4 regions of the Streptomyces sp. S07_1.15 genome follow, and region 1 is predicted to be linked to each of the others. Evidence: riboswitches for the same ligand, from Rfam matches in the RefSeq annotation. Region 1 holds a riboswitch; each other region holds the start of a gene.

What was found. Region 1 has a riboswitch for cyclic di-AMP ahead of LIX60_RS31675 (transglycosylase family protein). Riboswitches for the same ligand answer to the same signal wherever they lie in the genome.
Positions count from the first base shown of each region.
Region 2: another riboswitch for cyclic di-AMP. It lies ahead of LIX60_RS16670 (M23 family metallopeptidase); the one in region 1 lies ahead of LIX60_RS31675 (transglycosylase family protein).
Region 3: another riboswitch for cyclic di-AMP. It lies ahead of LIX60_RS29355 (transglycosylase family protein); the one in region 1 lies ahead of LIX60_RS31675 (transglycosylase family protein).
Region 4: another riboswitch for cyclic di-AMP. It lies ahead of LIX60_RS07410 (M23 family metallopeptidase); the one in region 1 lies ahead of LIX60_RS31675 (transglycosylase family protein).

Region 1 is NZ_JAJBZK010000001.1:430,668-438,332, forward strand. Features, by position in the region: gene LIX60_RS01935 (GlxA family transcriptional regulator) at 1-564, shown strand, start outside; gene LIX60_RS01940 (hypothetical protein) at 924-1,850, shown strand; gene LIX60_RS01945 (hypothetical protein) at 1,977-3,062, opposite strand; gene LIX60_RS01950 (alpha/beta fold hydrolase) at 3,332-4,180, shown strand; gene LIX60_RS31675 (transglycosylase family protein) at 4,244-5,311, opposite strand; cyclic di-AMP (ydaO/yuaA leader) riboswitch at 5,318-5,532, opposite strand; gene LIX60_RS01965 (PP2C family protein-serine/threonine phosphatase) at 6,452-7,665, shown strand, end outside.
Region 2 is NZ_JAJBZK010000001.1:3,857,241-3,864,905, forward strand. Features, by position in the region: gene LIX60_RS16655 (MerR family transcriptional regulator) at 1-221, shown strand, start outside; gene LIX60_RS16660 (hypothetical protein) at 446-1,813, opposite strand; gene LIX60_RS16665 (PP2C family protein-serine/threonine phosphatase) at 2,131-3,318, shown strand; cyclic di-AMP (ydaO/yuaA leader) riboswitch at 3,688-3,855, shown strand; gene LIX60_RS16670 (M23 family metallopeptidase) at 3,867-4,898, shown strand; gene LIX60_RS16675 (MFS transporter) at 5,365-6,879, shown strand; gene LIX60_RS16680 (PrsW family intramembrane metalloprotease) at 7,013-7,665, opposite strand, start outside.
Region 3 is NZ_JAJBZK010000001.1:6,828,023-6,835,687, forward strand. Features, by position in the region: gene gndA (NADP-dependent phosphogluconate dehydrogenase) at 1-205, shown strand, start outside; gene LIX60_RS29345 (rod shape-determining protein) at 369-1,400, shown strand; gene LIX60_RS29350 (adenosylcobinamide amidohydrolase) at 1,442-2,206, opposite strand; cyclic di-AMP (ydaO/yuaA leader) riboswitch at 2,644-2,862, shown strand; gene LIX60_RS29355 (transglycosylase family protein) at 2,867-4,081, shown strand; gene LIX60_RS29360 (transglycosylase family protein) at 4,465-5,856, shown strand; gene LIX60_RS29365 (xanthine dehydrogenase family protein molybdopterin-binding subunit) at 5,934-7,665, opposite strand, start outside.
Region 4 is NZ_JAJBZK010000001.1:1,738,500-1,746,164, reverse strand. Features, by position in the region: gene LIX60_RS07415 (pitrilysin family protein) at 1-1,073, shown strand, start outside; cyclic di-AMP (ydaO/yuaA leader) riboswitch at 1,429-1,648, shown strand; gene LIX60_RS07410 (M23 family metallopeptidase) at 1,663-2,457, shown strand; gene LIX60_RS07405 (GntR family transcriptional regulator) at 2,699-3,406, shown strand; gene LIX60_RS07400 (HPr family phosphocarrier protein) at 3,657-3,938, opposite strand; gene LIX60_RS07395 (bifunctional GNAT family N-acetyltransferase/acetate--CoA ligase family protein) at 4,160-6,982, shown strand; gene LIX60_RS07390 (DUF5998 family protein) at 7,105-7,665, shown strand, end outside.

The sequences.
Region 1 (7,665 bases):
ACCGCCCAACTCGCCGCCTCTTTCCCCGAGGTGCGGGTGGACCCGGACGTGCTCTTCGTGGACCACGGCGACGTGGCGACCAGCGCCGGAACCGGCGCGGGCATCGACCTGTGCCTGCACCTGGTACGTTCCGACCACGGCGCGGCATACGCCGCCCAAATCGCCCGGAATATGGTTCTGCCGCCGCATCGGGAGGGCAGCCAACTCCAGTACGCCGCACAGCCCGCACCGGCCAGGGCGGACGAGTCACTGGCGCCACTGCTGGAGTGGGCCGCCTCCCGGCTCGACACCCGATTGACCCTCGGCAGCCTCGCCGAACGCGCCGGACTGTCCAGCCGGACTCTCGCCCGGCGGTTCACAGAACAGTTGGGCACCAGCCCGGGACAGTGGCTGCTCAGTCGGCGCCTCGACGCGGCGCGGGTACTGCTGGAGCAGACCGACCTTCCGGTGGAAGCCATCGCCACCCGGGTGGGACTCGCCTCGGCGGTCAACCTGCGGCGCCGATTCCGGGCGCATCTCGGCACCACACCCGGCGCCTACCGACGGACCTTCAGTGAGATCTGACGGCGGGACCGGGGTTCCTACACAGGCAGGCGTAACGCAGGTGCAGCGGAGTGTCAGCACGGCGGACGATCGAACGGAGGAGAGACGGCGCTGCTGGCCGTACCAGGGAGGTGAGTTGAGGAGCGAGAAGGTGACGGTGAAGCTGGACCGGCCGATCGGCGGCAGCTCCGCCTTCAATGTCACCAACGACTCCGGGGAGAGGTTCATGCTCACCGCTGGGCACTGCGTCACCGGCGGCAACAGCGAGCCCTCGGCCGCCATGCCGGAACCGGCCCCGGGGACGGCACGTCCCAAGGGCGGTACGGCCTCCGCCCTCACCGCACAGCGTCCATTCTCTCGCCGCCAGTTCGGGAAGGCCCATGAGCCGCAACATCGCACGTATCGCCAACATGGCCGTCACCCTCGCTCTCTTCACCGGTGGAACCGGTGTCCTGGCCGGCTGTGGCAGCGACAGGGCCGGCGACCGGCGCGAGGAGGTCCGCTCCTCCGAACCCACCCCGGCGCCGGAGGCGACGGCACGTGCGCGCCGGGTCGCCGACGCCTGGGACGGCTCCAGAGCTGCTGAGGTGTGGGGCAGGGGTTACCACCCGATGGGAGAAGAGGTTCAACTGCCCGAGAGCGCCTTCCACACCGAGGCCGACCAGCGCGCTTACGCGACCGGGAACTTCGTCCTGCGCAGCGAGCTTCCCGCAAGCTCGCCGGATCACGGCCGGGTGACATGGGAGCGCGGCGGCTCCCTCACGCTGCCGCTCATGACGGCCCGGGCGGCGTACGAGAGTGTCGACCGCGGCGGCGACGACGGGCCGCGCCTCACGGTGACCGGGGCGAAGCTGGGCGAGATGACCCTGGCCACCAGCCGCGGCCCGGCGATCGTCCCGGCATGGCTGTTCACGCTGGAGGGCTACGACACTCCTCTCAGGCGGGCAGCCCTCGGTCCGTCGAAACTCCCCGAGCCGCCCATCAAGCCCGTCGGGGAAACGCCCACCGACGAACTGGCGCCACTCGGCCGGCTGGTCGAGGTGGCCGGTGACGGCCGGTCCGTCACCGTGATGGCGAACCACGGGTCCTGTGACGACGGCCCCGCCGTGGACGTGCTGGAGACGGGCGGCAGCGTGGTGCTGTCGGCCTGGGTCGTCGATCCGGAGAAGGGCCCCTGTACTTCCGAGTTGAGGAGCGAAAAGGTGACAGTGAAGCTGGACCGGCCGATCGGCGGCCGTGTCCTCCTGGACGCGTTCACGGGCCGGCCTGTGGCGAACGGGGAGCGCGACGGGGGCTCGCCCGGCTGACGTCAGTCGCCGGCGGCCACCGATCCGCCAGTGCACGCACACGCCGCTGGACCACCGCCGCCGGAGACATCGAGCCCAGCGGGCGAGGCGCTCGGCGGGGGCCCTTGCCCCGCCGCCCGTCCGTCCTCACCAGTCCCCGTCCCGCACCGGTGAACCCGGCTGCGGCGCGTCGCCGAGCGGGTGGGTCTGGTGCGGGGACGGGGGCTGCCAGGGCGTGTGGTCGTCGCCCAGCCACTCGCCCACCGGCTCGACCCCGCCCAGGGTGTCCGTGGGCGCCAGGTCGGTGGCGTCCTCGTCGTAGTAGTCGTACCAGGGCAGGCCGGCGCGGGTGTACGCGGCGCGGTCCACCGGGGACGGGGGCGGCTCCTCGCCGGTGATGCGGCGCCATTCCGGCGGGGTCACCAGGTGGACGAAGACACGCCCGGCCGGCTCCTCCGACCAGTCGGAGAGCGGCCGGTCGTCCCGGTACACCTCCTGCCGCATCGAGCCCCCGACACCCAGGCCCATGGCCGCCGCCGCACGCGGGGCCGCCGCGCCGGGGGCCGGGGGCGCTCCGGCGGGTGCGGCCGCGGCGGCGAAAGCGGGCCCGTCGGCTCCGGCGGAGCCGGGAGGGGGCGCCGCGCTCCGGTACCGGGCGCGTACGGCCGCCTGGCGCTCGGCGCGCCGGCGCTGCTCCTCGCGCCACGCCGCCAGCGCCGGGCCGGAGAGGGGGAAGGACTGGAGCTGCACGCCGCCCCAGGTCTCCTCGCCCGTCACCTGGCCCTCCACCGTGGCGCCCATGCCCAGCGGTACGGCGACGAACTGACGCACCGTCCCCTTGCCGGAGTTGATGCCGTCCAGCCAGGGCTGCCGGGGCAGGACCACGTAGTTCTGCGGCGTGCGCCGCAGCCGGCCGGTCCACGGCTCGCCGGAGACGGCGCACACCTTGCCGACGCCGACCTGGAGTGCGGCCGGTTCGGCGCTGCCCGCGAAGCTCAGCCACATCGCCTCCCGCAGATACACGGGCAGCAGCACCCCGCCGCGCTCCCGCATCGCCTGCGGCGCGGTGCCGGCGTGGTCCTCGACGCGGCGCACGGGGAACTCGCCGAGGCCGGGCGGCAGCGGATGCGTCCCGGTCTCGGGCAGGCGCAGCGTCCGGATGAAGCGGACCCTCACCCCGCCGCCCAGCAGCAGACTGTTCCCGTCGATCCGCACCGCGCCGTGTCCGGCCATGCCGTCCCCTCCCGTTCCCGCCCCTCGGCCCCGCGTGTCCGCGGAGCCGTCTCCCGGTGCTTACCACGACGTACGGCCCGGAGCGGTTCCCTTCCGGGCAGCCGCCCGGGCCCGGGGGACGCCCCGCGTGCCCGCCGGGACAGCCGCCGCCGCGCGGCCGGGGGCGCGGTGCGCTTCCGCCCGGTGGTGCGCCTCCGCGGCCGGGCAACCCTTCCTGCCTACTCTCCGTCCATACCCGCATCGGACACCACGTCAGGAGAGATCCGCACATGCCCCTAGTGACCGTCGGCCGTGAGAACAGCACCGACATCGAGCTCTACTACGAGGACCACGGCGACCCCGCCGGACAGCCGGTGGTCCTGATCCACGGCTACCCGCTGGACGGCGACTCCTGGGAGAAGCAGCTCCCGGCCCTGCTGGAGGCCGGGTACCGGGTGATCACGTACGACCGCCGCGGCTTCGGCCGCTCCGGCCGGCCCACCACCGGCTACGACTACGACACCTTCACCGCCGACCTGCACACCCTGATGACCACCCTGGACCTGCGGAACGCGGTCCTCGCCGGGTTCTCCATGGGCAGCGGCGAGGTCGGCCGCTATCTGGCCACCCACGGCTCGGAGCGCGTGGCCAAGGCCGCCTTCCTGGCCTGCCTGGAGCCCTACCTGCTCAAGACCGACGACAACCCGGACGGGGTGGACGGCCAGGTCTTCGAGGAGATCGCGGCCGCGGTGAGCCGGGACCGCTACGCCTACTTCACCGAGTTCTACAAGGCCTTCTACAACCTCGACGAGACCCTGGGCAGCCGGATCAGCGAGGAGGCCGTCCGGGCGAGCTGGAACACCGCGGCCGGCGCCTCCCCGCACGCCTCCCTGGCCTGTGTGGCCACCTGGACGACGGACTTCCGCGCCGATGTGGCCCGTATCGCCGAACTCGCCCTGCCCACGCTCATCCTGCACGGCACCGGGGACCGGATCCTGCCCGTGGACTCCACCGCCCGGCCGCTGCGCAAGCTGCTCCCCCACGCCGAGTACGTGGAGATCGAGGGCGCACCGCACGGCCTGCTGTGGACCCATGCGGAGGAGGTCACCGAGGCGCTGATGAACTTCCTCGGGAACTGATCCCGCGACACGCGAGAGGGCCGGAAGGGGCGCACATGCCCTTCCGGCCCTTTCGCCCGCGGCTCAGTACGGGCCGTTGACGTTGTCGATCGATCCGTAGCGGTCGGCCGCGTAGTTGCAGGCCGCGACGATGTTGGCGACGGGGTCGTACTGGCTGTTGGCCGTGCCCGGGACGTGGTACGCGTCGAAGGTCGGCTTGATGACCTGCAGCAGGCCGATGGACGGGGTGCCCTTCTGGGCGTTGATGTCCCAGTTGTTGATGGCGTTCGGGTTGCCGCTGGACTCCCGGATGATGTTGCGGTGGATCCCCTCGTAGGTGCCGGGGATGCCGTGCTGCTTCATGATGTCGAGGGCCTCGCGGATCCAGCCGTCCAGGTTGTTCGCGTAGGACTTCCCGGAGGCGGACGGGGCGGGGGCCGCGGGCTTCGCCTGCTGCGCCGCATCGCCGCTGTGTCCGGCACCGCCGGGCCGGGAGGCGTCGAGGGAGAGCTCCTGGCCGGGGAAGATGAGGTGCGGGTTGTCGCCCACGGTCTCCCGGTTGGTCTCGTAGACGGTCTTCCAGCCTCCGTCGACGTCGTACGCGGTGGCGATCCGGTGGAGGGTGTCGCCGCTGACGACGGTGTAGGACTCCGGACCGGTCCGCTTCCGCCCGGCCTCGGGGGCGGCCTTGGGCTGCGCGGCCTTCGGCTTGGCCGGGGAGGCCGCCTCGGGCTGTGCGGCCGTGTCGATGTCCGGTGCCCCGGAGTCCCGGGACAGTCCGGCCTTGGGGCCGCAGGTGGGCCAGGCGCCCGGGCCCTGGACGGCGAGCAGCTTCTCGCCGGCGGCGATCTGCTGGTCCTTGGTGGCGAGGTCGGCGCGCGACGCGTATTCGGTGCCGCCGACCGACTCCCAGCTGGACTGGGAGAACTGCAGTCCGCCGTAGTAGCCGTTGCCGGTGTTGGCGGCCCAGTCGCCGCTGCTCTCGCAGGCGGCGACCTCGTCCCAGACGGCGACGGGAGCGGCGTTCGCGCTGCCCGCCGTCAGCAGGGGGGCGGCAACACCCGCGCCGCCGGCCGTGAGAACCACGGAAACGCGGGAGACCTGACGGGAAATCGTTGAAGTGCGCGGACGACGGTGGCGGCCACGAGACATAGTTGTGCGTCCTCTCCGACGCCTGCGAGGTTAGCTGTCGGATTCGGGCTGGAGTTGCCCGGCCAATTCCCCTGACGCCCGGGGCGTATTCGGGAATTGGCTTCACCCCTAGCCGGACCGGGCGGAGCGCGCGGTACGGCAGTTTGTGGTTTCCCCGCTCCTGCCGCGCTGATCTGCTGTTTCTCCACCGGCCGGGCGGCAGGACTCGGCGTGTTCCGGCGGTGGAGCCCCCGCCGTCGAGCGGAGGCGAGGACACATAAACACAGCGATTTGGTAAAGACAAGGTGAGGGAAAGCAACCCCATTCCGGACCGCGGCCGACACCGCTCATGCGAACACCGTGCGCACCGGATCTTCACCGGAGCGTGAAAGGGCCGGAACCCTTCGCGCGCTCAAATCTCGGCGGGGGAAAGAGAATCGGGGAATAACGCGGCCGGGGATCTCCCCGGGGTATGCGGACGGAGAGCGGAACATGTGATCCGGGACACACCTCAGGAGAGGTTTAGCTCAGACCGGCGCCATTCCGAACGGAGTTGACTTTCCTCCCGAACACCACCGAATCGGAAATTACCCGCGCAGATGGCTCTTCTCGGGCCGGTCCTCCCAGCTCCCGGCGCGCGGGCGCGGGGTGCCATGAGCAATCCGGGCGTCAACGAGTAGGGTGCGTCGGCGCGTTGGCCCATCGGGCCGGCCGGCGAAGTCGTGGGCGTGACGGGGGCGGGGCGGGGACGATGCGAGGCCGCGGTGCCGGCTGCCGTACCCCCCGGCCGGGCAGCTGGTCGCCGGGCCCTGCGCACGGGATGCCGCCGCCCGGCGGCGGCCCGCCGCTCCGGTACAGCCGCTCCTCCGCCCCGGTCACGCATCCCGACGACACAGCGACCGTCCGTACACGCACCCGCTCCGGATCGGCGGCCGGGAGTGGTCCGCGCCGGGGATGGAGAGGCCCGAAGAAGGGCTCTGACGTGCTGCTCAGCGCCGGTTCCTGCCCTCCCGGGGCGTGCCGTTCCAGAAGCACCGGGTGACATCCGGGGTGATGGGTAAACGGAACTATCTCCGCGGTCAAGGGCGGAACCGGCCGATGGCGTCCGGAAGGCCGCCGTACCGCCCGCGGAGTCTCCGTGACCGGAAGGAGGCGGACACCGTGACCGACGCGGTCCGGGTGGGAAAGGTGCTCACCGACCTGATGCAGGCCGGCCACACCACGGCGCTGGAGCAGCTGCCGGACGTCGTGGCCGCGCACGCCGAGACCGTGGGCCTGCACGACGTGGCGCTGTTCGCGGTGGACCTCCAGCAGAAGGTGCTGCGGCAGCTGACCGGCCGGGGAGCGGACGCGGGCGAGGGCGGAGCGGAAGTGGCGGTCGACGGCACGCTGCCGGGCCGCGCGTACCAGAACGTGACCGTCGTCAGCGAACCCGCCCCGGAGAGGGCTCACGGCCGGTGCCGGTGGTGGGTCCCGGTCACCGACGGGGTGGAGCGCCTCGGCATGATGCGCGCGGACACCGCCGCGGAGGACCGGCAGAGCCGGGAAGCGGTCCGCCATCTGGCCTCGATGGTGGCGTTGCTGCTGCTCAGCAAGCGGTCCTTCAGCGACTCGTACGCCCGTCTCGTGCGCAGCAGGCCGATGAACGTGGCCGCGGAGATGCAGTGGAACCTCACGCCGCCCCCCGCTTTCGCCGGCCACAACGCCATCGTCACCGCCGCCCTGGAACCGGCCTACGAGGTCGGGGGCGACGCCTACGACTATGCCCTCACGGGCACCAATCTGCACCTGGGCATCTTCGACGCCATGGGGCACGACACCACCGCCGGGATCACCGCCAACGTGGCGGTGTCCGCCTGCCGCAACGCCCGCCGTCAGGGTGCCTCCCTGGCCGAGTCCAGCCGGCTGGTGGAGAAGACGCTCAACGAGCAGTTCGGGACCAGCCGCTACATCACCGGGATCCTGGCCGACCTCGATCTGGAGACCGGGCGGCTGGCCTGGGTCAACCGCGGCCACCACCTGCCGGTGATCATCCGTGCGGGTGGCCGGCCGTCCCAGCTGGCCTGCCCCCCGGCCGGCCCGATGGGCGCCTCCCTGGGGCTTCCGGTGACCGTCTGCGAGGAACAGCTGGAGCCCGGCGACCGCCTCCTGCTGTACACGGACGGCATCACCGAGGCTCGCGGCGCCGACGGCAAACAGTTCGGCATGACCCGTTTCGTGGACTTCGTCATGCATCACCACGCCAACGGGCAACTCCCCCTGCACGAGACCCTCCGCCGTCTGATGCACGCGGTGCTCGAGCACCACGACGGCAGGCTCGACGACGACGCGACCGTGCTGCTGGCCGAGTGGGCCGGCGGCCGCCAGGAGAAGCT
Region 2 (7,665 bases), 3.4 Mb from region 1:
CCTCCCCGGACAGCGAGGAGGCGCAGGCGATCACCCGGCGCCACTACACCTGGCTGTCGGACGCCTCCCCGGATCCCTCCAAGGGCTACTTCATCGGGCTGGCCGAGATGTACGTCGCCGATCCGCGGTTCGCCGCTCATTACGACCGGCATGGTGAGGGCGTCGCGGAGTTCGTCCGGGATGCCATGAAGGTCTATGCCGAGCGGCACCTCGGCGACTGAGGGGGCGTGGCGGGAAGGGGTGTCCGGTGGTCCGGCGGACACCCGGCCGGGGCATGGCACCGGACGTACCCGGGCCGCCGATCCGGGTCGGCGGCCCGGTTGCCGGTTCGAGCCGTCGGCCCGGACCGCCGGGCGGGCCGGGTTCGTCCGGTCCCGGCGGCCGCCGGACGGTCCGAGGAACCCGGGCCCCGGAACGGCCCGGATACCGCGGACACGGCGGACGGTCAGAAGCCTCCGCCGCCGCCGAAGTCCCCTCCGCCTCCGAAGCCGCCGCCGTCGAACCCTCCGCCGAAGTCACCCGGGTTGAAGTCGGAGCCGGTGTACTCGCCGCCCTCGGCGCCCGCACCGTAGTCACCGCCGCCGTAGGCGCCGTAGGCGTGAGGGGCGAACATCATGTTGCCGAGCATGGTGCCGACCAGCAGCCCGGGCAGCATCCCGCCGCCGAAGTAACCCCCGGCCCAGGGCGCGTAGGCGGGTCCGGCCTCCCAGTACGGCCGGCGGCCGGACGCCGTCTCGACGGTGCGGGCCATCGGCTCGTGGCCGTCGGCGATCCGGGCGGCATCGGCGGCGCACACCGGGACGGTGCGCGCCGTTCCGCCCTCGGGCGCCCACTCGACGTCCTCGGTGGACGGGCCGTGGCGGGGGTCGAAGAAGCAGGGCGGCCGGCGTTCCGGCAGTGGAGTTCCGGCGCGCCGGGCCTCCAGGGTGGCCAGCGCGAAGCGGCCGTCCTCCAGGGCCTCGGTGACAGGGCGGACGTCACCGGGGTGGTGGGCGCGGGCCATCGCGGCCTTCGCCTTCTCGTAGGAGTCCAGCGCGTGGGAGAAGTCGCGGCGCATGGTCTCGTCGGTCTCCGGCGCGGAGGGGTCGAAGTCGAGCCGGTCCAGTTCCTCGCCGAAGGCGGTGATGTCCTCGTCCACCAGGGGCCGTACGGTCTCGAGTTCGGCCTTCTCGCGTTCCGCCCGGCGCGTGCGGTTGCGCCGGGAGACGGTGAAGGCCGCCAGGACGCCCGCCAGCGCCAGAGCGCCGATGGTGACCAGAGTGACGACACCGGCCACGGTATTCGTCCCGCCGTCGCCGCCGCCGTCGCTCCAGGAGGCGGGCGCGGAACCGTTGGCCTGCTGGACCGCCTGGCCGACAAAGTCGTCGAGCAGGGCGGCGGTGTCGGTGCCGTGTTCCCGCTCGACGGCGCCGGTCAGGTTCCCCATGGCGTTCTGGGACATGACCCGGTTGTCGGCGCCCGCGTCGAAGCCGTCGCCGAGGGCGACCGCGTAGACGCCGCTGACACCGACCCGGGTCCGCAGATCCCGGAGCAGGCTGTCGGGATCGAACTCCGCGGCCTCCGGCAGGACGGCGACGAAGACGGGCTTGTCGGCGTTCTCGATGGTGTCGGCCAGTGCCTCGGCCTCGGCGCCGGAGAGCCGGCCGGAGGCCCGGGGATCCACATAGACCGGGCCGCTCCGCAGGGCTTCCGCGGCGCCGCCGAGGCCGTCGGCCGCCCGGGAGCCCGGAGCGAGGAGCCCGGCCGCGACCAGAAGGGCCGCTAGCAGGGCGAGCACCGGTCCGAGCACGGCATTGCGCGATGTGCTCCTCATATCTTCGAAGCTACACGAAAGGGGGCAAGAACCACCGGGTCCGGAGTCACCGGACTCCGGGCGGAGGCCGACGGTGAGGCCCGGTGGACCCAGCGCTTGCCGTCCGCCCACGCCCCTGACCCACGCCCCTGACCCACGCCCCTGACCCACGCCCCGCCCCGGCCCTTGCCGCTGTCCGTGCCACCGCCCGTGCCACCGCGGCCCGTCACCCGAACGGCGGACGCGGATTCGCCCTCCGGACCGGAACGGCCGAGGGTGGCAGGGGGCGCGGTGTCGTTCCGTAACCGGACGGACCGGGACCGGGCAGGAGATCACAGGTGGTGCAGCGAGGACAGCTGTGCAGCAGGGGCGACGGCGGGACACGGTTCCGCGGTGCTCCGTTCCCCTGCTGGATCCCGGGCGTCCTGATCGTCGGCGGCCTGGCCTTCGGCCTGTTGGCACCGCCGGAGCTGACCGGCTCGCCGTTCTTCGCGGCCGCGCCGATGGTCGCCGCGGCCCTCTACACCGGCCCCGCCACGATCCTGACGGCCGTCGTCTCCAGCCTGGCGATGCTCGGGATCGCTCTGCTGCACGGCACGGTCGGGCAGTACCAGTCACTGCTCGACACCGCCACGGTGGTGACCGTGGCGGGCCTCGCCGTCTTCATCAACCGTGTGGTGCGCCACGGCCACCGCGCACTGGCCTCCGTCCGGAACGTCGCGGAGGCCGCCCAGCGGGCCGTGCTGCCGGCCCCTGCCGGCCGCATCGGCGGGCTGCGCGTCGCCGCCCGCTACGAGGCCGCGCAGGCGGACGCGGGAATCGGCGGCGACCTCTACGCGGTCCAGTCCACCCCGCACGGGGTGCGGCTCATCGTCGGTGACGTACGCGGCAAGGGCATAGAGGCGGTGGGCGCGGTCGCGATCGTCCTCGGGGCGTTCCGGGAAGCGGCCGAGGAGGAGCCGGAGCTGACGGGGATCGCGGAACGGCTGGAGGTCGCGCTCGTGCGGGAGGCCAAGCGCCGGGAAGGGCTGGAGCGGGCCGAGGGGTTCACCACGGCCGTGCTCGCCGAGATCCCGCACGAGGGCTCCCTCGGGGCGGACCCGGGTGGATCCGGCGCTCCCGGCGGGAGCGCTTCCGGGCTGTCGGCCCGGAGGCTTCGGCTGCTCAACCGCGGCCACCCGGCCCCGCTGATGCTCACCGGGGACGGCGCCGTGTGCGCCGTCGAACCGGAAGTGCCCGCCGTACCGCTCGGCCTGGCGTGGCTGCGGACCGAGCCGGACCGGGTGGAGGAGATCGTGTTTCCGCGCGGGTGCACCCTCCTGCTCTTCACCGACGGCGTCACGGAGGCCCGCAACCGTGCCGGTGAGTTCTACGATCCCCAACTCAGTCTGGCCGGACGGTCCTTCAGCGACCCGGAGGAGTTGCTGGACACCCTCGTCGGGGACGTGGCCCTGCACACCGGCGGCCGCGCCCACGACGACATGGCGCTCCTCGCGGTCACGGACGTCCCCGAGCGGCGCTCCTGACCGCCGGATCCCCGGACCGCCGCCGGACCTCCCCGCTGCCGTACCTCCCCACGGCCGGATCTCCAGACTGCCGGGCCGGGGCCACGGGCCCCTGCGGTCCGCTCCGGCGCCCCGCCCCTCACGCCCGCCACCCGGCCTCCGCAACGCTGCGTGACGACAGGTGTCCGGGCGATAACGACTGACGCACGATCAGCGGGAACAGGTTTTCCGGCGCCCGGTCAACTCGCCCGGCTCTGGCGGCCGATGTCCGTTTTCTCCGTGGGGTCATTACCAAAAGATCAGCCGGAACGGCTTGGAATACGGGGGCTCCGTCAATTAACGTTCGATAACGCAGCGCGGTCGTCCCAGCCGCCACCAAGGGTGGCACCGCCTGCGCAGTCGCCGAATCCCGCATGCGCGGAACAGCACCACCTGCACCAAGGGAACCGGGGAACCAATCCTTGGGGTGAATCGGGCCCCTCCGCGAGGAGGGAACCGTAGGAGACCTTCCTGCTCCGAACCCGTCAGCTAACCCGGTAGGCGAGAAGGAAGGAAAGGAGTGCGCCTCCGTGGCGTCCAGCAGCCCTGCCCCCGAGACGTGGGCCGGTCCGTCCACCTCCGGACCCCTCTTCGACGGAGAGCCCGTCGGTGAGTGGAATCCCACCGCCGACTCCACCGCCCCGGTCCGGGGCAGGCACCGCGTCGTCAAACAGCGCGGCGGAGGCATGGCCCGGAGCGGCGCCGTCCTGGGCGTCGGGGTGATCGCGGCTGTAGGCGCCGGCGGCATGGCCACGGCCAAGGACCGTCCCCCGGCCCCCATCTCGCTGCCCGACCTCTCCCCGGTGACGGACAAGCTGCCGGCCATCGACTCCCTGGTCGGCGGCTCCAACGACGTCTCCGCCACCGCGAGCCGCGCCCCGCTGTCGCAGGCCGGGCTCACCACGGACGAGATCGCTCAGGGCGCCGACGCCGGTGAGGCCCTGCGGGCCCGCATCATGCGCCAGGCCGAGCAGCAGCAGAGCGTCGCCGAGACCACCGAGCGGCTGGCCGCCGAGCAGGCCGCGCGGGAGAAGGCCGCCGAGGACGCCGCCGCCAAGAAGGCGGAGGCCGAGGCGGCCAAGAAGAAGGCGGCCGAGGAGGCCGAGCGCAAGGCGGCCGAGGAAGCCGCGCGCAAGGCGGAGGAGGAGCGGCTGGCCAAGCTGGCCGCCAGCTACGCGCTTCCGCTTTCCTCCTACACCCTCACCTCGAGCTTCGGCGAGTCCGGCTCCATGTGGTCCAGCAGCCACACCGGCCAGGACTTCGCCGCCCCGACCGGCACCCCCGTCAAGGCGGTGCACGGCGGCACGATCACCGAGGCCGGCTGGGCCGGTTCGTACGGCTACCGCATCATCCTCACCCTCGATGACGGCACGGAGATCTGGTACTGCCACCTCTCCTCGATGACCGTCACCTCCGGCGAGGTCACCACGGGCGACACGATCGGCCGCGTCGGCTCCACCGGCAACTCCTCCGGCCCGCATCTCCACCTGGAGGTCCGGCCCGGCGGCGGCGACCCGGTCAACCCCGCGGCCTGGCTCCGCGACCACGGCAAGAACATCTGAACCGCGCCACCGCACCACCACACCGCAGCCCAAGCCGTCAACCTCCGGCATCCCGCGGCATGTTCGCGGACGGGCCACGCTCGCTCGGCCCGGTCCGGGGGCCGGAAGCGGAGGGCGCGCTCGCAGACGCGCCCTCCGGCCTCCGGGTGTTACCCCGTGTCCCGCTTCTGCGTATGCCCCACCCGCCCGTCGCAAACCCCGTGCCCCGCGGTTTTCCACGGACGGTCCCGGCAGACCCCGTTCCGGCCTCCGACCTCCCCGCGTCTCCCCGCCCGCTCGCGGCGCGGGCCTCTACTCCGGCAGCCCTGGTGCGTCCCCCCGACGCCAGGGCTGCCGGCCTGTCCGCCTCCCTGATCCGCGTCGGTCGACCCGCCCCGGGGGCGTGAATCGCACGGCGCCGGGAACCTGCATGCACGGATGAGCCCGGGGCGCCGCCCCGGGCCGGAGTCGAGCGGAGGGTGCGGGGATGGCGGCGGACTACCCCTTGGACGCACGAGCGGGAACGGGCACGGTCACCACGGCCGTGCCCGCCCGGCTGGACAGACTGCCCTGGTCGCGCTGGCACTGGACCATCGTCATCGGCCTCGGCACCGTGTGGATCCTCGACGGCCTGGAGGTCACCGTCGTCGGCAACATCGCGGGCCGGCTCTCGGAGGAGGGCAGCGGTCTGCCGATCAGCTCCGGCCAGGTCACCGGTGTCGCCGCCGCGCTGTACGTCGCCGGGGCCTGTCTGGGCGCGCTCTTCTTCGGCCGGCTCACCGACCGCTACGGCCGCAAGAAGCTGTTCATCATCACGCTGGCCGTCTATCTCGGCGCCACCGCGCTGACCGCCGTCTCCTTCTCCAGCTGGTGGTTCTTCGTCTTCCGCTTCCTCACCGGCTTCGGCATCGGCGGCGAGTACGCGGCCATCAACTCGGCCATCGACGAGCTGATCCCCTCCCTCTACCGGGGCCGGGTCGACCTCATCATCAACGGCAGCTTCTGGCTGGGCGCGGTCGGCGGTTCCCTGCTGTCCATCGTCATGCTGGACACCGACATCTTCCCCAAGGACCTCGGCTGGCGGCTGACCTTCGGCCTGGGCGTCGTCTTCGGACTGGTGATCCTCCTCGTCCGCCGGCACGTGCCGGAGAGTCCGCGCTGGCTCTTCATCCACGGCCGGGGCGAGGAGGCGGAAGCCCTGGTCCGGGAGGCCGAGGAGCAGGTCACCGCCGAGAAAGGCGGGGAACTCCCGGAGCCGGCCGGCGAGATCACCATCCACCAGCGCAAGAGCATCGGCTTCGGCCTGATCGCCCGCACCGTCTTCTCGCACTACCGCAGGCGCGCCGTCCTCGGCTTCTCGCTCTTCATCGGCCAGGCCTTCCTCTACAACGCCATCACCTTCGGCTTCGGCGCGATCCTCACCACGTTCTACGACGTGGGCACCGGATCCACCGGCTACTTCTTCGCGGTGATCGCGCTGGGCAACTTCTTCGGCCCGGTGCTGCTCGGCAAGCTCTTCGACACCGTGGGCCGCAAGGTCATGATCTCCGGCACCTACATCCTCTCCGGTGTGCTCCTCTTCATCACCGCCTGGCTCTTCGACGGCGGCCATCTGACCGCCAGGACCCTGACCGCCTGCTGGTGCGTGGTGCTCTTCTTCGCCTCGGCCGGTGCGAGCTCCGCGTATCTGACGGTCAGCGAGGTCTTCCCGATGGAGACCCGGGCCATGGCGATCGCCTTCTTCTACGCCATCGGCACCGCCGCGGGCGGCATCAGCGGCCCGCTGGTCTTCGCGAAGCTCACCGGGTCGGGCGTCGTCGGCGACACCGTGCTGGCCTTCCAGATCGGTGCCGCGCTGATGACCCTGGCCGGTGTGGTGGCCGCCATGCTCGCCGTGCCGGCGGAGCGGCGTTCGCTGGAGGACATCGCCACCCCGCTCTCCCAGCGGACCGCCGAGCCGAGCGGGGCCGCCGGGGGACCGGCGCCCCGTACCGCGGGCTGACACCGGTGCCGCGCCCCGCGCCGGATCGGTGACCCCGGCCGGGGAGGGGTGCCCGCGACTCAGTGACGGTGGCTCAGTAACGGTGGCTCAGTGACCGCGGCTGAGCCACGGCGGCTGGCTGAGCGACGGTGGCTCAGTGGCCGCGGGAGCCGGGGCCGTACGAGCCGTGACCATACGGTGCGTACGGCCCCGGCCGCGGCTGTTGCCCCGGCGGCCACGGTCCCGGCTGTGCTCCCGGCTGCGGCCCCGTCCACGGCCCCTGCTGCCCCTGCTGCCCCGGCTGGTACGGGACCCCGGGTCCGCCGGGCCCCGGCCCGTACGGCATCCCCGGCCCGTACGGCTGCCACCGCGGTGGTGCCACCGGTGCCGTGACCGCCGCGGCGTGCAGCAGGGCGGGCCGCGCCAGGGCCTTGCGCTGCCACAGATGGTGCAGCAGCTCCTGCTCGCGGACGGCGAAGTCCGCGCCCGCCGCGCCCTGGTGGGCCCGCCGCCGCAGAAAGGCCAGGGCCGTGGCGAAGGACTGGTACTCGGAGACGGCCCGGGCCGCCGGAGCGCCGTGCGTACGGCGCGCGAGCCGCCGGGCGACCGCACGGGCCCGCATCGACGCCAGCGCGTGCGGCTCGGCGGGCGCGAGCCAGCCCGCCGCCACATACGCCGGCAGGTACTCCCGGACGGCCCGCAGCTCGCCCGCCCGGGAGCGGATCACCACGGTGGTCAGCACCACGAACAGCGGCACCATGAACAGGGCGTAGACCGCGATGAAGCCGTGACCGCCCAGGGACGTCG
Region 3 (7,665 bases), 6.4 Mb from region 1:
CGGCACGGCCGTGGCGTACGGGGTGCCGACGCCCGGCTTCTCCGCCGCCCTCGCCTACTACGACGCGCTCCGCGCCGAGCGGCTGCCGGCCGCGCTCACCCAGGGCCAGCGCGACTACTTCGGGGCGCACACCTACCGGCGCGTGGACCGCGAGGGCAGCTTCCACACGCTCTGGGGCGGAGACCGCTCGGAAGTCGCCGGCTGACGCCGGGAGGGCGGCCCGCGGCGGGACGGGCGGCGGGGCCGTGCGGGCGGCCCCTGCGGGCCGATCATCACACTTTCGAGGGAGTGAGGGGAGCGCCTCGCCCGCCGCCGGCCCCGTCCGCGCGAGTCTGACCCGGAGAGCAGCCGTCCGGAAAGGACTCCCCATGCGCTGGTCCCGCACCTCCGGCGGACCCCCCGTAGCGGTGGACCTCGGCACCTCCCGCCTCCGCGTCCGCGGGCCGCGCGGAGGCCACCGCTACGACGGCGCGTCCGTCATCGCGGTGACCACCGGGTCCCGGCAGGTGGTCGCCGTCGGCGACCAGGCGGGCCGGATCCTCGGCCGCACCCCGCCGGACATCGAGGCGGTGGTGCCGCTCAGCCGCGGTGTCGTCACCGACTTCGACGCCGCCGCCCTGCTGCTCCGGCACGCGCTGGGCGACGGCGGCCCCTCCCGGCGCGGTCTGCTGCCGCCGGGGGTCGTGACGGGCGTCCCCGCGTCCGCCACCGAGGTGCAGCGGATCGCCGCCGAGGAGGTGCTGCTCCAGGCCGGTGCCCGCTGGGTGCGGCTGCTGCCCAAGGGGATGCTCGCGGCCCTGGGTGCCGGGCTGCCGCTCTGGGACTCCGGCGGCACCATGATCGTCGACATCGGCGCCGGGACCACGGAGATCTGCGCCTTCGCCTTCGGCACCCTGGTCTCCGCCGAGTCCTCGCCGGTCGCGGGCGACGCCGTGACGTCCGCCCTGGTCACCCACCTCCAGCGCGAGCACACCCTGGCGCTGAGCACCAGCGCGGCCGAGGCCGTCAAGACCGGTCTCGGCCGGGTGGCGGAGACCGCGCCCGGCACCCGGCTGCCGGTCCGGGGCCGGGACCGCGTCACCGATCTGCCCAAGACCGTCTCGGTCGCGGCGGGGGAGCTGCGGGACATCATCGAGCCGGAGATCCGGCGCATCGCCCGGCTGGTCGTCACGGCCATCGGCAACTGCCCCGGCGGCGTCGCGGACGACATCGTGGAGCGCGGGCTGGTGGTCACGGGCGGCGGGGCGCTCTTCGACGGCCTCCCGGACCGGCTGGGGCGGGCCATCGGCATGACCGTCCATCTCGCCGCGGCGCCGCGCTCCTCCGTACTCGACGGGGCCGCGCGCTGGATCGACGAGGTGGACCCGGCCGCCCGCCGGCAGATGCTGGCCCCGCTGTGACGGGCACCGCGGCCGCCGGCCGCCCCCGCGCCGGCGGCGGTTCAGACCTCCGCGCGGCAGCCCGGCAGGGAGCGGGGATGCGGCGCCGGCCCGCCGAGGCCCGCCGCCGTGCGTTCCCGCTCCCGCCGGGCGCCCTCCCGTACGGCGGTGTGGACGGCCCGTGCCAGCCGCGCGCCCCAGAGCGACCGCGGCCCGCCGAAGGCCTCAGGCTCCTCGCCGGGCCGGGCGGCGCGGGCCGCGACGCACACCGCGTCCGAGGGGGTGCCGGAGCAGTCGAAGCCCGCGTCGAGCAGGGCCTGGACCTTGGCCTCGGTCGCCGTGGCCACGGCGTTGACGAGTGCGGCGTCGCCGAGCGGGGCCGGTACGGCGACGACGATGTTGATCGTGCCCGGCGGCGGGGGTGCCGGGGAGCCCGGGTCGGGGGAGGCGGCCCAGCCGGAGACGCCGATGCCGGTGGTCACCAGCGCCTCCACACCGCCGTCGGCGGCGCGAGTGCACGCGTCCACCTCGGCGGCCGTCATCAGCCCCACACCGGGCCCGGCCAGCCCGGCGTCCCGGGCCAGCCCGGCCAGATGGCGGGCGGGATCGGTCCGGGTGTAGCCGGGGCGCACCTGGGCGTTGAGCACCCAGCCGCGTTCACCGAGGCCGCCGCCGAGTACGGCGCTGCTGGCCATCCGCCAGCCCGGCCCGGCGCGCCACAGCAGGGCGTGGCGGCAGGCTCCGTCCTCGGTGCGGGCGAGCCGCTCGGCCCGCAGCAGGACCGGTGCGGGCGCCGCCGCGGCGCGGGGCAGGGGGGTGGTGGTCACGGCGGCAGTCCTCCGTCGGCCGGGTCCGGGAGGCGGCCGGGGAGTGGCCCGGCGCCCGGTGGCCATGATCGTAGACGCCGGCCGCGGGAAGGGGGCGGGCAGCCCGGCGGCGACCCCGGCCGCCGCTCCACTCCCGCCCGAGAACACCTCAAAACGGACAAAACATTCACCGGTGACGCGCTTCACAGAATGCGGAGGGGAAAGGTGACGCAATGCATCCGAATGCCGCTGTTCCGTCGAGGATGTAACCCTCTGCTGTTTCCGGGCGGCGAACGGCGAGGATTTTCGTCGCTCTTTGCCGGGAGTTGTGCGCACCGCGTCACGCCATCCCCGCAAATACCGCCGGTAAACACCCGGCTGTCCGACTTCTCCTTGCTTTGGTGAAAACCGAGCGCTTACGTTTGCCGCTGCTCCGCCGAAAGCTTGGCGGGCATTCTTCCTCCGGAACGCCGAATCCTGCCGCCGGAGGAGGGAAACCACGACGCACCACGGCAGGAGCGGGGGACCCAAAGGTAAGTCGCCGGACCGTGTGACACACCACACGGTGCGGCTCGGGGTGAAGACGCGCAGGCCGGCCGAGCCGGCCGACCGAATGCGTCCGGGCAACTCCAGCCCGAACCCGACAGCTCACCTCGTAGGCGTAGGAGAGGAAATACCCCTATGTCTCGCGGACGTCATCGCCGTACTCGCACCAGCCGTCTTTCCATCGCCACGCTCGCCGTCACCACCGGTGGCGCGGGCCTCGTACTCCCCCTCGTCGGCGCCTCCGGCGCCAGCGCCGCTTCGGTCGGGACCTGGGACAAGGTCGCCCAGTGCGAGAGCACCGGTAACTGGAGCATCAACACGGGCAACGGCTTCTACGGTGGCCTGCAGTTCACGCAGAGCACCTGGGCCGCCTTCGGTGGTACCGAGTTCGCGCCGCGCGCGGACCTCGCCACCAAGGACCAGCAGATCGCGATCGCCGAGAAGGTGCTCGCGGGCCAGGGCCCGGGCGCCTGGCCGGTCTGCTCCGTCAAGGCCGGTCTCACCCGCGGTGGCGAGGCCCCCGCCGTCGACACCGGCGCCAAGCAGCAGGGCCAGGCCGCGGACACCCCCAAGGCCGAGGCTCCCGAGGCGGAGGCCCCCAAGGCCGCGCCGAAGGCCGAGAAGAAGGCCGCCAAGCCGTCTCCGTCGGACGCCGGCACCGCGAAGACCTCTTCGTACACCGTCGTCAGCGGTGACACCCTTGCCAAGATCGCCGAGGCCAAGGGCGTCGAGGGTGGCTGGGAGAGCATCTACGAGGGGAACCGCGAGGTCATAGGCGGTAACCCGAACCTGATCTTCCCGGGTCAGAAGTACTCGCTGGACGGCGAGCAGGCCGCTCCGAAGGCGGAGGCCCCCAAGGCCGCGCCGAAGGCCCAGAAGTCCGAGGCCAAGGCCCCGGCCAAGGCCGCCGAGAAGCCGGCCGTCCAGCAGGCCCAGGCCAACGCCGCGGGCTTCAGCGCCCCGGTCGCCGCTTCCCCGAGCACCCCGTACCGGGCCTCGGGCGGCAGCTGGTCCAGCGGTTACCACACCGGCGTCGACTTCTCCGTCGCCACCGGCACCTCGGTGAAGTCGATCGGCTCCGGCACGGTCGTCTCCGCGGGCTGGGCCGGCGCGTACGGCAACGAGGTCGTCGTCCGGCACGCCGACGGCAAGTTCAGCCAGTACGCCCACCTGTCCTCGCTGTCCGTCTCGGCCGGCCAGACCGTCCAGGGCGGCCAGCAGCTCGGGCTGTCCGGTTCCACCGGCAACAGCACCGGCCCGCACCTGCACTTCGAGGTCCGGACCGGCCAGGGCTACGGCTCCGACGTGGACCCGCTGGCCTACCTGCGGGGCAAGGGCGTCTCCATCTGACCTCCCCGCACCGCACAGCACCATCCGAGGTGCCCGTTCCCGCCCCGCGGGAACGGGCACCTCGCCCGTTTCCGGCCGGGCGCGCGGGCCGGTGGCCGGAAAAGGAGGGGAAGCCGCCGCGGAATTCGATCTTCCGGGGCGAAGAGCGGACGGCCGGCCGGCAGCTGCCGGCGCACCAGGGATCAGCAGGGGTTACACCGGGAAACAGGCCTTCCCCCGCAGCGCTCCTTTTCAAGATTCACTTCTTCGAAATCCGATAATCGTCCCGCAGATTCCCGGAATCGGTTGTGACGCGGAATGCGCCCGCCTATCTTGGGCACGGCCCGCGAACTCCCTTGCGCGGCCGCCTTTTTCGGCCCCAGCGCAGGAGAGGACCCCAGCCGATGCCCCCCACCCGCGGACGGCACCGCCGGCACCAGCCGAGCCGTATCTCCCAGGCGTCGTTGACCGTCACCGCCGGAGGCGCGGGCATCGCCCTCCCGCTGGTGGCCGCCGCGAGCGCGAGCGCCGCCTCCGCCGACACCTGGGAGCGGGTCGCCGAGTGCGAGAGCGGCAACGACTGGGACATCAACACGGGCAACGGCTACTACGGCGGCCTCCAGTTCTCGCAGAGCACCTGGGAGGCGTTCGGCGGCACCCGGTACGCGCCGCGCGCCGACCTCGCCACCCGGGCGGAGCAGCTCGCGACAGCCGAGAAGGTCCTCGACGGCCAGGGCCCCGGCGCATGGCCGAACTGCGGGCCGCGGGCCGGCCTCGCCCGCGGCGGCGACGGTCCGGACACCGCGCCGGCCGCGGACCGGTCCGGCCCGCGCGCCGAGGACGCGCGGCAGAAGGAGAAGGCCGCCGGAGCGGCCGGGGCGGAGCAGCGGCAGCAGCAGCGTGCGGAACGGAAGGCGAAGGACCCGGCCCAGGCCGCCTCCGCCACCCGTGCCCCCGGCTCCCGCACCACCGACTCGTACCGCGTCGTCAGCGGTGACACGCTCTTCGGCATCGCCCGCGGGAACGACGTCGACGGCGGCTGGCAGCGGCTCTACGAGGCCAACCGCGAGGTCATCGGCGAGGACCCGGACCTGATCCTCCCCGGCCAGCGGCTCTCCCTGCGCGGGCAGGCGTCCGGTGCCGGGAGCCCTCCGGAGACTTCGGAACGCGAGACCTCCGAACGCCGGGCGGCCCCCGCCCCGGCCCCGGAGAAGAAGGCCGGGAAGCACAAGGCCGACAAGAAGGCCGACAAGAAGGCGGAGAAGAAGGCGGAGAAGAAGGCCGAGAAGGCCGAGAAGGCCGAGAAGAAGAAGGCCGCCCCGGAGAAGAAGAGGGCCGAGCGGAAGCAGGAGCGCTCCGGCGAGCAGCGGAGCTCCCGCTCCGGCTCCGGCGCCTTCTCCGCGCCCGTCCCGGGCGTCTCGCCGAGCACCCCGTACCGGGCCTCGGGCGGCAGCTGGTCCAGCGGTTACCACACGGGCGTCGACTTCCCCGTCGCCACCGGCACCTCGGTCCGGGCCGTGGCCTCCGGCCAGGTCGTCTCCGCGGGCTGGGCCGGCGCCTACGGCTACCAGGTCGTCCTGCGGCACAGCGACGGCCGGTACAGCCAGTACGCCCACCTCTCCCAGCTCTCCGTACGGGCCGGACAGCAGGTCCCCGCCGGGCAGCAGCTCGGCCGCTCCGGCTCCACCGGCAACAGCACCGGGCCGCACCTGCACTTCGAGGTCCGTACGGGACCGGGCTACGGCTCCGACATCGACCCGCTGGCCTATCTGCGGGGGCGCGGGGTCGCGATCTGATCCGGGGCGGGCGGGGGCCCGTAGGCCCGTCCCCCGCCTGCCCCGGCGTCGCGCCGCCCCGCCGCGACGGCCCGCCGTTACGGAGGAGTCGTTCCCTCCGCGCCCCGGACCTCCGCGTCCCGCGGCCGTGCGGCCAGGCCCGGCAGCAGCTTCTCCGGGAGGACGGGCAGGGCGCGGACCCGCACCCCCGTGGCGTGGTGCACGGCGTTCGCCACCGCCGCCGCCGTGCCCACCGCGCCGATCTCCCCGATGCCCTTGGAGCCCATCGGGTTGAGCCGGCTGTCCTCCTCCGCCAGCCAGCGCACCTCGATGTCGGGCACGTCGGCGCAGGTCGCCACGGGGTACATCGCCAGGTCCCGTTCCGCGAAGTCCCCGAAGTCCGGGTCCAGGGTGCTGTGTTCCATCAGCCCCATCGACAGGCCCATGACCATCCCGCCGGTGAGCTGTGAGCGCGCCGTGCGCGGATTGAGGACGCGCCCGGCCGCGAACACCCCGAGCAGCCGCCGCACCCGGGTCTCCCCGGTGTCCCTGTCCACCTGCACCTCGGCGAACTGGGCCCCGAAGGCCCGCCGCGCGTACTCCCGCGTGCGGGCCGCGACCTCCTCCGCCGTATCGGCGTACACCGACAGACCGGTCTCCGGCGGTGTCCCGCCGTGCCGCGCCAGCTCGTACAGCAGTTCCCGGCAGGCCTTGTGCACCGCCCAGCCCCAGGACGCGGTGCCCGAGGAGCCGCCCGCGACCGGGGCCTGCGGCAGATCGCTGCTGCCGATCTCGATCCGCACCCGGTCCAGCGGCGCGCCCAGGGCGTCGGCCGCGATCTGCGCCAGCACCGTTCGGGCCCCGGTGCCGATGTCCGTCGCGTTGATCCGCACCCGGTAGCCGTCCGCGCCCGCGTGGGCCTCCGCCGCCGCGGGGGAGACGCTCGCCGGATGGCCGGATGCGGCGACCCCGGTGCCGATGAGCAGCCGCCCCTCGGCGCGCGTGCCCGGCCGCGGATCGCGGTCCCGCCAGCCGAACCGGTCCGCGCCCTCGCGCAGGCACTCGGCGAGCATCCGGCTGCTGAACGGGCGCCCGGAGTCCGGCTCCTTCGCGGTCTCGTTGCGGAGCCGGAGCTCCACGGGGTCCAGCCCGCAGGCGATCGCCAGTTCGTCCATCGCCGACTCCAGGGCGAACATGCCGGGGCACTCGCCGGGGGCGCGCATCCACGACGGCGTCGGCACGTCGAGACGGGTGAGCCGGTGCGTCGTACGGCTGTGCGGACTGGCGTACATGAAGCGGCCCGGGGTCGCGGCCTGCTCGGTGAACTCCTCCAGGGTGGAGCTGTAGGTGAACACCTCGTGCGAGAGCGCCGAGATCCGCCCCATGCCGTCGGCACCGAGGCGCACCCGGTGCTCCGTCGCCGGCCGGTGGCCCACGACGGCCGCCAGCTGGTTCCGGGGGAGCGCCAGTTTGACGGGGCGGCCGGTCTCCCGCGCGGCCATCGCCGCCAGGACGGCGTGCGGGCGCGGTGACCCCTTGGAGCCGAAGCCGCCGCCGACGTGTTCGGAGACGACCGTGATCAGCTCCTCGTCCGTCCCGAACAGAGCGGCGAGGGCCTGCCGCACCGGGGCCGCGCCCTGGCTGGAGTCGTAGACGCGCAGCCGCGGGCCGATCCAGAGCGCGGTGGCGGCGTGCGGCTCCAGCGGATGGTTGTGCAGCGGCGGTACGCGGTACGCGGCGGCGAACCGGACCTCCGAGGCGGCGAACGCCATGCCGACGTCGCCGCGCACCCGGTCGGACGGGAGGCCGCCGTTGACCCGCTCCGGCGTG
Region 4 (7,665 bases), 1.3 Mb from region 1:
ACCCCGGGGTCCGGGTCTCCCTGGAGGTCCCGGCCTCCCGGCTGGCCAAGGCGCTGGGGCTGCTCGCCGACGCCCTGCGGGCCCCGGCCTTCCCCGAGGACGAGGTCGAGCGGCTGGTCCGCAACCGTCTCGACGAGATCCCGCACGAGCTGGCCAACCCCGCCCGCCGGGCCGCGATGGAGCTCTCCAAGGAGCTGTTCCCGGCCGAGTCCCGGATGTCCCGGCCCCGGCAGGGCACCGAGGAGACCGTCGCGCGGGTGGACGCGGCCGGCGTCCGCGCGTTCTACGCGGCGCACGTCCGCCCCGCCACCGCGACCGCCGTGATCGTGGGCGACTTCACCGGCATCGCGCTGGCCGAGGTCCTCGCCGGCACCCTGGGCACCTGGACCGGCGGCACGGCCGAGGCCCGCCCCGTACCGGCCATCACGGCGGACGACACCGGCCGGGTCGTGATCGTGGACCGGCCGGGCGCGGTGCAGACCCAGGTCCTCATCGGCCGGGTCGGCCCCGACCGGCACGACCGGGTCTGGGCGGCCCAGGTGCTCGGCGTCTACTGCCTCGGCGGCACGCTCACCTCCCGCCTGGACCGGGTGCTGCGCGAGGAGAAGGGCTACACCTACGGCGTGCGCGCCTTCGGCCAGGTGCTGCGCTCGACGCCCGAGGGCACGGGCGCCTCGCTGCTGGCCATCAGCGGCTCGGTCGCCACGGACGTCACCGGCCCGGCCCTGGAGGACACCTGGCAGGTGCTGCGCACCCTCGCGGCCGGCGGGCTGACCGACGAGGAGCGCGATGTGGCCGTGCAGAACCTGGTCGGGGTCGCGCCGCTGAAGTACGAGACCGCCGCGGCCGTCGCCGGGACCCTGGCCGACCAGGTCGAGCAGTACCTTCCGGACGATTTCCAGGCGCAGTTGTACGCCCGGCTCGCCGAGGCCGGCACAGTGGAGGCCACCGCCGCCGCGGTCAGCGCGTTCCCGGTGGACAACCTGGTGACGGTGCTGGTCGGGGACGCCTCCGCGATCGAGGAGCCGGTCCGGGCGCTGGGCATCGGGGAGGTCAAGGTCGTCAGCGGCTGAACGACCGGTCCGGTCACCGGCGTTCGGGACGCGAGCTGTCGAGCAGCGCGCGACCTGCCGGACAGGCGGCCGTGACGCACCGTCGGAACCGGCGGTCCGTCACGGCCGTTTCCCGTCACGCCGGTACGGCGCACGGGGCCCGGGCGGGGGCTCCGGAGGCGGGCCCGGCGGAGGCGCCGATTCCGCCGTTCCGTGCGGCGGGGAGCACCGCCCTTTGGCCCGTTTTGCCGCGGTGCGGGCGTTCTCTCCTGTGGCCTCCGCAACAATAAGCCGGTTTCGTTTGGCGCGGCGGAGCCGTCCGTCTTAGCGTCGATCCGGCTGTCCGGCCGGGCACTTCGCCGCAAACCGCGGCACCGGGCAGTCATCGCCGAGTCCCCATGGCGCGAGCCAGGGGAGCCGGGGACCCTCCTTCCCGTACCTCACCGGTGCGGGACGGGCCGCCCCACGCCGCCGACGGCGGTACGGGAACGGTCCGGTCCCTTGGGGTGAATCGGGCGCCTCCCCGTGAGGGGCCCGTAGGAGACCTTCCTGCTCCGAACCCGTCAGCTAACCCGGTAGGCGAGAAGGAAGGAAAGGACAGCCGCACCCTATGCCGCCCACCCGTACCACCGGGAAGCACCGCCGTCCGAGCCGTCGCGGCATCCGCCCCGCGCGCGTCGCCGGCATGGCCACCCTCGCCACCAGCGGCGTGGCCGCCACGCTCGCCTCCCCGGCGTTCGCCGCCGACGACAGTGCCCGCGGGGCCGCGGACACCGGGCTCCGCCAGGCGGTCGTCCTCGACGACACCCTCGGCGAGCGGATCGGCGACCAGGCCGAGGCCCAGCAGTCCGCCGCCGACGTGGCCGCCGCCATGGAGCGGGCCGAGGCCGCCGCCAGGCGTGAGGCCGCCGAGGCCAAGCGGATCGCCGACGCCCGGGCCAAGGAGGAGCGCGCCGCCAAGGAGCGGGCCGCCCGCGCGGCCGAGCGCAAGCGCCTCAACACCTTCGTGATGCCGGTCGACGGCAGCTTCGTCTCCACCCAGTACCACGCCTCCGGTGCCGCCTGGTCCTCCGGCAGCCACACCGGGATCGACTTCAAGGCCGCCGAGGGCACCCCGGTCAAGTCCGTGGGCTCGGGCACCGTCGTCGAGGCCGGCTGGGACGGCTCCTACGGCAACAGCGTCGTCATCAGGATGAACGACGGCACCTACACCCAGTACGGGCACCTGTCCGCCCTCAATGTCACCGCGGGCCAGGCGGTCACGCCCGGCCGGCAGATCGGTCTTGCCGGGAACACCGGCAACTCCTTCGGTGCGCACCTCCACTTCGAGGCCCGCACCACCGCCGAGTACGGCTCCGACATCGACCCCGTCGCGTACCTGCGGTCGCACGGCGTCTCGGTCTGACGCCCGGCGCGAGGCGAGACCCCGGCCCACCCGGCCGGGGTCTTCGCGTATCCGGCTCCGGACGGCCCGGGCCCTGCGGTCCGTCCCGGCCGCCTCCCGCCGTGGCCGGTTTCCTGGCCGGATCGCCTCCACCGGCGCGCATCCCCGGCACCATATTCCGCGTCCTGCAATACAGTTCGGGAATGTCGAGCCCTGTGTTCCACGGGAATTCCAGTGGAGGTCCGGAAATGCGGAGTCGGAGATGAACGGTGATTCGCCGCCCGCCGGCCGCCGTATTCCGGCGCACGCGGTGCGCCATGCGATCCGCGACGACATCGTCGCCGGGACGTATCCCTTCGGCAGCCGCCTCACCGAGGAACTGCTCGCGCGCCGCTACGGCGTCTCGCGGGTCCCGGTGCGGGAGGCCCTGCGGGCCCTGGAGTCCGAGGGGTTCGTCACCACGCGGCGGCACGCGGGCGCCTGTGTGGCCGAGCCGACGGAGCGGGAGGCCGCCGACCTGCTGGAGATCCGCTCCCTGCTGGAGCCCCTGGCCGCGGGGCGGGCGGCGCAGCGCCGCACCGAGGCGCATCTCAAGGTGCTGCGCGGGCTGGTGGCGCTCGGCCGGGAGCGGGCGCGCCACGGGCAGGCGGCGGATCTGCGCTCGCTGGACGCCTGGTTCCACGAGACGCTGGCCCAGGCTTCGGGCAGTCCGAGCCTGATCGCCCTGCTCACCCAGGTCCGCCGCAAGATCGCGTGGGTGTACGCGGCCCCGCGGTCGGCGCCCACGGCCGACACCTGGACGGAGCGCGGCGCCATCGTGGACGCCGTCGCGCGGGGGGACGCGGCGCGTGCCCGGGCCCTTGTGGCGGCGCACACCGAACTCGCGCCGCCGGACGGCAGCCGGCTCCGCCGTCCGGCCGCGGTGAGGAATCCGAAACAATCCGTCAACACGGAACGCGTCCAGAATTAACAACGCGGGCGTAATGCGGGCGTGGGGAAAAGAGGGCGGAGAAGCGGGGAAGGTGCGGACGGGACGCGTATACGGGGCGGTGACGCGGATATCGGGTGGACGAGAAGAAGCGGCTGCCGTAAGGGTGCCGGATTGTTTTCCCGGCACGCCCTCGCGGGGGCGCACGGGCCGCACACGGAAGCCGCGGCCGCCCCCGAGGGGCAACCGCGGCTCCGGTGTGCGCCGTTCGCCGCTCCCGGCGGCCCCGGTCTCAGACCGTTTCCGGCAGCTCCTCCAGCCCTTCCGAGACCAGCTTGGCCAGCCGGTCGAGCGCGGCGTCCGCGCCCTCGGCCTCGGAGGCGAGGACGATCTCCTCGCCGCCCTGGGCGCCCAGGCTGAGCACCGCGAGCATCGAGGCGGCGTTGACCGGGGAGCTGTCGCCCTTGGCGATCGTCACGGGAACGCCGGAGGCGGTCGCCGCGCGGACGAAGATCGAGGCGGGGCGGGCGTGCAGCCCTTCTGCCCAGCCGACGGTGACGCGGCGCTCTGCCATGGTGGTGCCCTTCGATCGCAGGAAACGGGTAATCCGTGAGCCGTGAGTTGTCTAGACCATTCTGCCACGGTGCCGCAAGTGCCCGGGCCGGCCTGCGGTCACCGTACCGGGGCCCCGCGCCCGCTCCCGAACGGCCCGGAACGGCCGTCCGCCGGCCCGGACCGGCGCCACCGGCGCGCGGCACCCCGCGCACCGGGCCGCACACCCGTACGCTTGGCCCCATGGAAACGCCGTCGGAGCACGTCTATCCGGCCCACTGGGAAGCCGACGTCGTCCTGCGCGACGGCGGCACCGCCCACATCCGCCCCATCACCGAGGACGACGCGAAGCGCCTGGTCGACTTCTACGAGCAGGTCTCGGACGAGTCCAAGTACTACCGCTTCTTCGCGCCGTACCCCCGGCTGTCCGACCGCGATGTCCACCGCTTCACCCACCACGACTACGTCGACCGGGTCGGCCTGGCGGCCGTCGTGGGCGGGGAGTTCATCGCCACCGTGCGGTACGACCGCATCGACGCCACCGGACGGCCCGCCTCCGCCCCGGCCGACGAGGCCGAGGTCGCCTTCCTCGTCCAGGACGCCCACCAGGGCCGCGGTCTGGCCTCCGCCCTCCTCGAACACATCGCCGCCGTCGCCCGCGAACGCGGCATCCGCCGCTTCGCCGCCGAGGTGCTGCCCGCCAACACCAAGATGATCAAGGTGTTCACGGACGCCGGCTACACCCAGAAGCGCCACTTCGAGGACGGCGTCGTCCGGCTGGAGTTCGACCTCGAACCCACCGACCGCTCCGTGGCCGTGCAGCGCAGCCGCGAGCAGCGCGCCGAGGCCCGGTCCGTCCAGCGGCTGCTGGCCCCGGGCTCGGTCGCCGTGATCGGCACCGGACGCCGGCCCGGCGGCATGGGCCGCGCCGTCCTCCGCGCCCTGCTGCACGGCGGCTTCACCGGCCGCGTCCACGCCGTCAACCGGGCCTTCCCCGAGGGCCTGAACACCCTGGACCCGGAGGGCGTGCCCGCCCACCGCACCGTCGGGGAGATCGGCGAGGCCGTGGACCTCGCCGTCGTCGCCGTCCCCGCGGGATCCGTGCCCGCCGTCGTCGCCGACTGCGGCGAACACGGCGTGCAGGGCCTGGTCGTCATCTCCTCCGGCTACGGCGAGAGCGGCCCCGAGGGGCGCGAGCGCCAGCGCGAACTGGTCCGCCAGGCCCGCTCGTACGGCATGCGCATCATCGGCCCGAACGCCTTCGGCATCCTCAACACCGCACCCGGCGTACGCCTCAACGCCTCCCTCGCCCCCGAACTGCCGCCGCCCGGGCACATCGGCCTCTTCACCCAGTCCGGCGCCATCGGCATCGCCCTGCTCTCGGCGCTGCACCGGCGCGGCGCCGGCCACATCGGCACCTCGACCTTCGTCTCGGCGGGCAACCGCGCCGACGTCTCCGGCAACGACGTCCTCCAGTTCTGGCACGACGACCCGGCCACCGACGTCGTCCTGATGTACCTGGAATCCATCGGCAACCCGCGCAAGTTCACGCGCCTCGCCCGCCGCACGGCCGCCGCGAAGCCGGTCGTCGTGGTCAAGGGCGCCCGGCACAGCGGCGCCGCCCCCACCGGGCACGCCGTGCCCAGCGCCCGCATCCCCGACGCCACCGTCTCGGCGCTCTTCCGGCAGGCGGGGGTGATCCGCGTCGACACCGTCACCGAACTCGTCGACACCGGCCTGCTGCTGGCCGGCCAGCCCCTGCCGGACGGACCGCGGGTGGCCATCCTCGGCAACTCCGAATCCCTCGGCCTGCTCGCCTACGACGCCTGCCTCACCGAACGGCTCCGCCCGCTCACCCCGCTCGACCTCACCACCCAGGCCACCCCCGACGACTTCCGCACGGCGCTCGCCGCGGCGCTCGCCGACGACGCCTGCGACGCGGTGGTCGTCACCGCCATCCCCTGGGTCGGCGAGAGCGACGGCCCCTCGCCCGGCGAGGGCCCGGAGCTGGCCGCCGCCCTGCGCGACGCCGTCCGGGCGGGCGGCGCCGGCAAGCCGGTCGTGGTGGCCCACCTGGAGATGGACGGGCTCGCGGCCGCCCTCGGCGCCTCCGGGGAGGACCCCGTGGCGGCCACCGGGGCGTCACCCGCCGCGGACGCCGACACGGAGGCCGACGGCACCCCGCGCGGTTCGGGCGTCCCCGCCTACCCCGCGGCCGAACGGGCCGTACGGGCGCTCGCCGAGGCCGTGCGCTACGCCGCCTGGCGCCGCACGGCCGCCGAACCGGGCCGGGTCCCCGAGTACGAGGACATCGACGAGGCCGGGGCGGGCACCGAGATCGACGGCCTGCTCGCCGCCGCCGGCGACCGGGACGCCCGCAGCTTCCCGCTCCCCGCCGACCGCGCCGCCTCCCTGCTCGCCCGGTACGGCATCGCCGTCCGGCCCGCGCTGCCCGCGCCCGACGCGGACACCGCCGCCCGGGCCGCCGCCGTCCTCGGCTACCCGGTCGCGCTCAAGACCACCGCCCCGCATCTGCGCCACCGCGCCGACCTCGGCGGTGTCCGGCTCGACCTCACCACCGAGGAGGCCCTGCGCCGCGCCTACCGGGAGTTCACGGACTTCCTGGGGAAGCCGGAGGAACTGCGCCCCGTGGTGCAGGCCATGGTGCCCCGCGGCGTCGACACCGTCGTCCGGGCGGCGATCGACCCCGCGGCCGGCGCCGTGCTCTCCTTCGGCCTCTCCGGCGCGCCCTCCGAACTGCTCGGCGACATCGCGCACCGGCTGCTGCCGGCCACCGACCGGGACGCCGCCGAGCTGATCCGGTCCCTCCGGGCCGCGCCGCTCCTCTTCGGCTGGCGCGGAGCGGACCCGGTGGACACCGCGGCCCTGGAGGAACTGCTGCTCCGGCTCTCCCGCCTGGTCGACGACCACCCCGAGGTGGTCGCGGTGGAGCTGGAACCGGTCGTCGTCGCCGCCCACGGGCTGAGCGTGCTCGGCGCCTCCGTACGGCTCGCGGCCCCGCCCACCGGCTCCGACATGGGCCCGCGCCGGCTGCCCGTCTACTGAGCCGTCCGCGGACGGCCGGGGGCGGGCCGCCGGGCGGGCCGCCGGGGTGGTGCCGCCGGGGTGGTGCCGCCGGGTGGTGCCGCCGTTCCTCGGGCGGTGCCGCCGCCCCGTAGGATGGGGCCATGGCGAAGACCGGCACGACGACCCAAGGGCTGCGCTCGGCGATCGAGCGCAGCGGTTACTACCCGGCCCTGGTGGCCGAGGCGGTGGAGGCCGCCGTGGGCGGCGAACCGGTCACCTCGTACCTGGTCCACCAGGAGACGACCTTCGACTCCAACGAGGTCCGCCGCCATGTCACCGTGCTCGTGCTGACCCGCACCCGGTTCATCGTCAGCCACACCGACGAGCAGGCCGCCGACGGCACGTCCCCCTCCCCGTACGCGACCACCTCCACGGAGTCGGTGCGGCTGGAGCGGATCTCCTCCGTGGTGCTCAGCCGGGTCGTGGCCAACCCCGAGTCGTACACCCCGGGCACGCTGCCCCGCGAGGTCGTCCTCACCATCGGCTGGGGCGCGGTCAACCGCATCGACCTGGAGCCCGCCGCCTGCGGCGACCCGGGCTGCGAGGCCGACCACGGCTACACCGGCAACTCCACCGCCGACGACCTCAGCCTGCGGGTCAGCGAGGCCGGTGACGGCCCCGACTCCGTCCGCCAGACGCTCGCCTTCGCGCAGTCGCTCTCC